DNA from 2 places in the Paeniglutamicibacter kerguelensis genome. Region 2 is predicted to be linked to the other one. Evidence: riboswitches for the same ligand, from Rfam matches in the RefSeq annotation. Region 2 holds a riboswitch; the other holds the start of a gene.

Evidence for each region. A riboswitch is a leader RNA that binds a small molecule or an ion and turns the genes downstream of it on or off. The one in region 2 is predicted to bind S-adenosylmethionine.
Region 1: linked by a shared signal. The riboswitch ahead of JOF47_RS00595 (hypothetical protein) and the one ahead of JOF47_RS20870 (acyl-CoA dehydrogenase family protein) in region 2 are both predicted to bind S-adenosylmethionine.

What each region holds. Positions count from the first base shown of each region.
Region 1 is NZ_JAGIOF010000001.1:134,854-138,057, forward strand. Features, by position in the region: gene JOF47_RS00585 (ROK family protein) at 1-312, shown strand, start outside; gene JOF47_RS00590 (VIT1/CCC1 transporter family protein) at 430-1,533, opposite strand; gene JOF47_RS00595 (hypothetical protein) at 1,763-2,035, opposite strand; SAM riboswitch class IV at 2,056-2,165, opposite strand; gene JOF47_RS00600 (DinB family protein) at 2,178-2,756, opposite strand; gene JOF47_RS00605 (sodium:solute symporter family protein) at 2,885-3,204, opposite strand, start outside.
Region 2 is NZ_JAGIOF010000004.1:337,865-341,068, forward strand. Features, by position in the region: gene JOF47_RS20865 (LLM class flavin-dependent oxidoreductase) at 1-260, opposite strand, end outside; gene JOF47_RS20870 (acyl-CoA dehydrogenase family protein) at 342-1,679, opposite strand; SAM riboswitch class I at 1,687-1,783, opposite strand; gene JOF47_RS20875 (hypothetical protein) at 1,939-2,325, opposite strand; gene JOF47_RS20880 (hypothetical protein) at 2,294-3,070, opposite strand.

The sequences.
Region 1 (3,204 bases), on a different contig from region 2:
GTCACCGGTGAGCTGGTGAATTCCCTGGCCGTGGCCGGGGACGAGGCATGCATCGAGCTTGTGGTTGAGGCGGGGCAGTGGCTGGGACTGGGCCTGGCCAACCTGGCCGCGGTGCTGGACCCGGGCCTCATGGTCATCGGCGGGGGTCTGGGAGCGGCCTCTCCGTTGCTGCTTGAAACGGCCGAACAGACCTACCGCAGCTCGCTCAGCGGCCGCGGCTACAGGCCCTTTGCCCGGGTGGTCGGCGCGGAGCTGGGCCCGGACGCCGGCTTGATCGGCGCGGCGGACCTGGCCCGGAACGCGCTGGGATAGCCGAACGATGCAACAAGCGAACGATCGAACGGCCAAACAAGAAGGTGGCCGGCAGCCTCGTGTGAACGGGAGCCGCCGGCCACTCCATGGTTGGGCCGACGCCCGGAGCGACGGGGGTCAGGCGACCGTGCCGCCGAAGAGCAGGCCGAGCGCGTAGGTGATGCCCGCCGCGCTCAGGCCGATGGCCAGCTGGCGCAGGCCGCGCTTGGTCGGGGAGGCGCCGGAGAGCAACCCGACGACCCCGCCGGTGGCGAGCAGCGCGATGCCGACCAGCAGGGCGGAGAGCAGGATGGCGGGGGTGCCGCTCATGCCGAAGATGAACGGCAGGATCGGGATGACGGCGCCGGAGGCGAAGAAGCAGAAGGACGACGACGCGGCTCCCACGGCCGAACCGATTTCCTCGTGTTCGATCTCCTGGGCTTCTTCGTCGCGTTCGGGCCACAGGGACAGCGTGGGGTTGCAATCGCAGGAATACAGGCCCATGCGTTCGGCAGCGCGGTGCGCGGCGTCCTCGTCGCTCATGCCGCGGGCCTTGTAGACCAGCACCAGCTCGTTGGCGTCGAGATCGAGGTCCGGGGCTGCGGAAAGGGTGATCTGCGTGGGCTTGGAAGCGGAGAGCAGCTCGCGCTGGGAACGCACGGAGACGAACTCGCCGGCGGCCATGGACAGGGCGCCCGCCAGCAGGCCGGCAATGCCGGAGAAGAGCACAAAGGAGCTGGCCACGCCGGTGGCGCCGATGCCCATGACCAGGGCGAGGTTTGAGACCAGGCCGTCGTTGGCCCCGAACACCGCGGCGCGGAAGTTGCCCGAGAGCCTGTTGCGCCCGCGGGTTGCCAGGCCGCGCACGACCTCCTCGTGGACAAGCTCGTCGGCGGCCATTTGGCGGGTGGCATCGGTGTCGGCCGCGTAGGGGGAGTCGCCCTCGGCGCGCTGGGCCAGCGCCAGCACAAACACGGAACCGAAGTGGCGGGCCAGGAAACGCAACACCGTGCGGCGCAGCGAGGGGCGGGCGGCCTTCGCCGCATGGTCGCCCAGCAGGTTGCGCCAGTGTTCCTCGTGGCGGGTTTCTGCGTCGGCCAGGCCCAGCAGGATGGCGCGTTCCTCGCCCGTGCGCTTGTTGGCCAGTTCGCGGTAGACGGCGCCCTCGGCGATTTCATCGGCCAGGTAGTGGCGCCAGCGTTTGATTTGGGCGGGAGTGGGGGTTGGCGCTTGTGGCGTCATGTCTCGTCCTCGGTTGGTTTCCATGGCGGTGGGGCCATGCGATGGGGAGGAACAAGCAATGTTTTTGGGTGCGTTGAACCTCGGGCCACCGTAGGTGGGCCGAAGGTCTCGTTCGCCTTGGCGCAAATCCATCGGATTTCCGCAAGGTGGTTTGCCGGGCCGCAACTTTGCGGCCAGTATGTCGACGCACCGCCGCCACCACGAATGGTGAACTCGGAACTACTCCCCTTCAGCGAACCACTTTAGCCGTCGGACGCGCTTCGGAGAATTCGACGAGGCTAAAAATGCGCGTCCGGCCTGCGGTGTTTCCCGTGACCGGGGTGCGGACCAGCAAACTCGACGACGCCGGGTCCCAACGCGGGACCTCAACCGAGTCGGCCAGGGCCCGGGCGACGGAGGGTGCGTCGTTGACTTGGAAACTGCGCCAGGAACCGTGCAGGTTCAATTCGATGACGGCGCGGTGCAGGTCAAAGAGGGGCAGAACGGGGACGGATTGTTCCATGGCGGCAGCGGCCGGCCTTTCACTAGCTCTTGCCGCCGCCTTGTGGCGCCGGCCGCTTCTTCATCCGAACCACCCATGAACCTGGGGTTGGTGCGCGGCCAGTCGGAGCTTGGCGCCGCATCTCGTGAAGCTGGTCACCACACTATCGCGAGTCGGCCGCCAGCTGGATCTTTTGGTGCAAATCAGACCATGCCCTCGCGTCATAATCGGGCAAGTTGGGGGAAATGCGACGGTCCCCGGCGCTTCCGTCAATGAGCTCGCGCACGATGTCGATGTGCCCGGCGTGGCGGGCGGTCTCCACGTTCATGTGGATGAGCAGCCGTCCGATGGTGGTGTCCCGTTTCTCCGGCGCCCACCATGCGACCGTTGCCGGGGCATCGAGCGGCAACGCCTCGATGTTCCGGTTGGCCGAGGCGATGGCGCTGCGGTAATAGTCGAGGATGTCGGCGCTGGGGATGTCCGCGGGGACCCACATGTCGTACTCGGGATCGTCGCTCTGGTTCAATGCAATGAAGCGCGGCTGCTCGACGGTTTGTCCAAGGCATTCCACAAAGTACCCGAGTTCCACGCTGGCCAGGTGCTGGATGAGGCCCAGGATGTTGGTTCCGCTGGGCACCAGGGGGCGTGTCAGGTCGTAGTCGTCCAGCCCCTCGGCCTTCCACAGCACCGCCTCGCGGGAAGCGTTGAGGTATGTGAGCAAATGATTTTTCTGATCGTCCATGGGCTACAGCCTAGGAGTGGGAATGCCCTGCTGGCTAGGGATGCAAGCCCTCTGCACACGAAAGGGTCCCGTCGGACAAGCATCCTTGGATGCATGTCCGACGGGACCCTTTCGTGTGCCCGGTTGGGCTACTTGGTGATCGGCTCTGCTTCGATGCCCTCGACGTCGACCTCGCCGGCGACGCGGGAGTTCCAGTTTGTGATGATGGCGGGCTCGGTGGGCCGAGTGGAGAGCGAAACCGCAACGTAAACGATGACCGAGGCGATCAGGCCGTAGTAGATCGGTTCGTTGGCGTAGATTCCGGCAAAGCGCTCGGTCGCCTGGATTTCCAGGACGATCATGGTGCCCAGAGTGACGACGGTTCCGGCCGCCATCGACGCTGCCGCGCCGATGCCGTTGCCGCGCTTCCACATCAGCCCGCCGATGATTGCCACCAGCAGGCCGCCGA
Region 2 (3,204 bases):
ACGGGAACCTGGGTTCCGGCACGCAACGGCACCTCGTTGGAACCGCCGAAGACATCGTAGGTGCCCAGCACATCGGCGATGAAGATGCCGTCGAACTTTCCCTTTTCCAGGGTCTTGGCAAGATCGGTCCAGTAGGACAGGTCCTTGTAGCGTGCGGACTGGTCCTTCGGGTGCTTCCACAGCCCGGGAGATTGGTGACCGACGCAGTTCATGTCGAAGGCATTGAAACGGATCTGGCGTTGTGCGGAAGTCGTGCTCATGATGTTCCTTTGCAGGGGTAGGGGGAATCGCGGGTCGCCAAAGCGATCCAATTCAAGGAAGGTTGTCGAAACAGAAAGGCCTTAGTAGCCGGCTGTTCCGGTGGTTGAGCCGAGGTCGCCGACGGCGTTGAGGCGCTTGGGAGCGGTTCCGTTGACCTCGTAGTCGCCAACGATGCGTGCCTTGTAGATTGCGGGATTGTGGGTGGCAACCGTGCGTGCGTTTCGCCAATGACGGTCCATGTTGCAGCCCTTGGCCGTTGCCGAGGCCCCAAGTCCGTCAAAGAGTTTGGTCGCTGCCGCGAGCGCCATCGGCTGGACGATCGTTTGCGCTCGATCAGCGGCCAGTTCGCACACCGCGAAGCGCTCGGCCGGGCTGAGCGAATCATCGCCGAGGGCGATTTCAATTTCCGCGACGGCGGCCAAGACAATGGAATCCGTGGCGAAGGCGGCAGCCGAAATTTCGCCGACCAGCTGCAGGACCTGCGGTTCGTTTCGGATCGGGACACCCGTTCCGGTGCTGAACGTTCGGGTCCGCGCCTGCACCGCCGATCGCACGTCGTTCAGCGCCGCACGCGTGATTCCGGCCTGCACGGCAAGCAGCACCAGCTGGAAGATCGCGGATTCCGGGTCGTTGATTTGCTGTTCCTCCGGCAACAATGTGTCGACCGGAACATCCTGGAATGTCGTGGAGCCCGTCCCGGTGAGCTGTTGGCCGAACCCGTCCCAGTCGTCGTAGATCTTGACGCCGGAGCGCTGCGTGGAAACCAGGGCAATCTGGCGGCCGGCAAGATTCGGGTGGGAGGCTGCCACTGCAACCCAGTCCGCATAGATGGTGCCGGTGCAATAGTATTTTTCACCGGTCACGAACCATCGTTCCCCGCGCTGCTCCAGCGTGGTGTTGAGCGAGCCCAAGGTGTTTCCGCCGCGTTCGGTGTAGGCGTTGCCGACGATCTGGCCCGCGGCGATTCTTTCGGTCCAGCGGCTGCGCACGGCGGCGTCCTGCAGCATGAGCGCCGATTCGACGAAAGCGATGTGTGCACGCCATAGGTGCGCCACTTGCGAATCCGCCTCGGCAAGTTCGATGAGCAGGCGGAAAAGGTCGCTCAGGCTTGCGCCATAGCCGCCCTCGCTGACCGGAATCCGCAGGGCACCGAAACGCTCGCGGTTGAGCCAACCGACCTGCTCGAAAGGGAGCGTCCGAGTGGCATCGCGCTCGCTGGCGCCTTCCGCAATCCGGGCAAACACCGGTCGGAAAACCGCGGCCAGCTCATCGTAGTGCCCGCTTCGCGGAACACCCGGCGTCAGCTTGAGCAGGTGTCGAGCCGGCGCATTGCTTGCGAGGGCTTCCAGTGAAACGGGCCCAAAAATATTTGGGTCAGTATCAACATCGAAGGTGTGCAGGTGTGACTCAGCGACCATGATTGGTTCTCCATCGACTCTGGCGTGAGCACCTACCGCCCAATTAAGGGGAGGGGTTGCTGCGGCGTCATTGAGCCAGATCTCTCGGCCGCTCTGGATGGTTGTTGTTCATATTTCTACAAGGTTGCGTAGCACTGCGCAAATGAATGGCGTCACATTTGTACTTTGATCGACCCCTGGGCTCATTGTTGCTTCATGTAAAAACCTCCGGGAAGATCAATACGTTGCCTCAGAGGAAAACTTCCGGAAAATGACTGCTTCATGATCGGGTCTGGGTGAGGTGATTGGTTGCGGTGCCACCATTGGCCGCGGACAGGGTTTCCAGTCGGCCGGTCAGGACCATGATCTGGCGTGAGAGCGCCATGACCCGGATCCTCTTGAAGGTGGCATTCATGCGGATCGCCGGCATCTTCTTCACCCTGGGATGACTGATCTCGCACTTGTGCGGTGTGGCCGGTTTGTCATGGACTTGGGTGGCCTTCGCGCCGGCGAGCGTCTTCTCGACCAGTTTCTGCTGGGGCAGCAGGTAGGCGGCGAAGATCCGATCCAGTTCCCAGACCTCGTTGAGCAGTTCCGATTCGGCCGGTATGTCATAGCGGAGGTAGCCGACCTGCTCACGGACCCGGGACCAGGTCTTCTGCTCCACGTGGGCGTCGTCGCTCTTGTTCCCGGAGCGCGAACGGGTGAACGTGACCCGGCGTTCGTCGCAGGAGTTTTTCAGTTCGCGGATGATGAATTCGCTGCCGTTGTACATCCAATCCGCGGATCGGGTAGGGCAGCGACCGGGCCAGCAGGTCGATCCCGGTCACGATATTGCGGTGCGCGCGGTTCTTCACGTACGTGTTGACGGTCCACCCGGTGAACACATCGGTGAGAGTGGTTGAATACAGGAACTCGCCCTTGAGGCTGTGTCCGCAGTGGGCGACGGTGTCGATTTCGGAGAACTCCGGTTCCTGCTCCATGGGCTTGCCCGACCAGCGCACCGGGATCTCCGAACGCAGCAGCGCCCCGGGCCGGGTGGAGGACAGTACCGAGGGGTACCGGGGCTCGCGCAGCGGCTTCAGATACCGGTCAATGCTCGCCGCTGACATGAACAGCAGATCGCGACGGACCTCGTCGGTGAACAACTCGGACTGCGTCCCGAGTTCCCCGAAGCGCTCCAGCCGCTCGAGTTCCTCGGCCATGATGGGTGCCAGGTATTTGCCGCAGGGTTCCCCGCGGAACGTCCAGATCCGGCCCAGCAGCGTGATGGCGGAGGGCCCGTATTTTCGGGGCCGCCGCTTGGAAATGGACACCGGAGCGGCACGTCCCGGCTTCCGCACTTCGGCGGCCAGGCGTCGGCGGGCGTTGGCCCGGGACGATCCGGTCGACGCGCACAGGTAGTAAAGCATCACCCCCTTCTGGCTTTGGTTCCCTTCGCGTACTCGACGGTAAAGCCACCAACGACCTGTTGCCGGGTTTCCATCAACAGCCCCTGTTTAATCACCGCAGCCCACCGTGCTGCCCGCACCGATGGCCAGAGTTT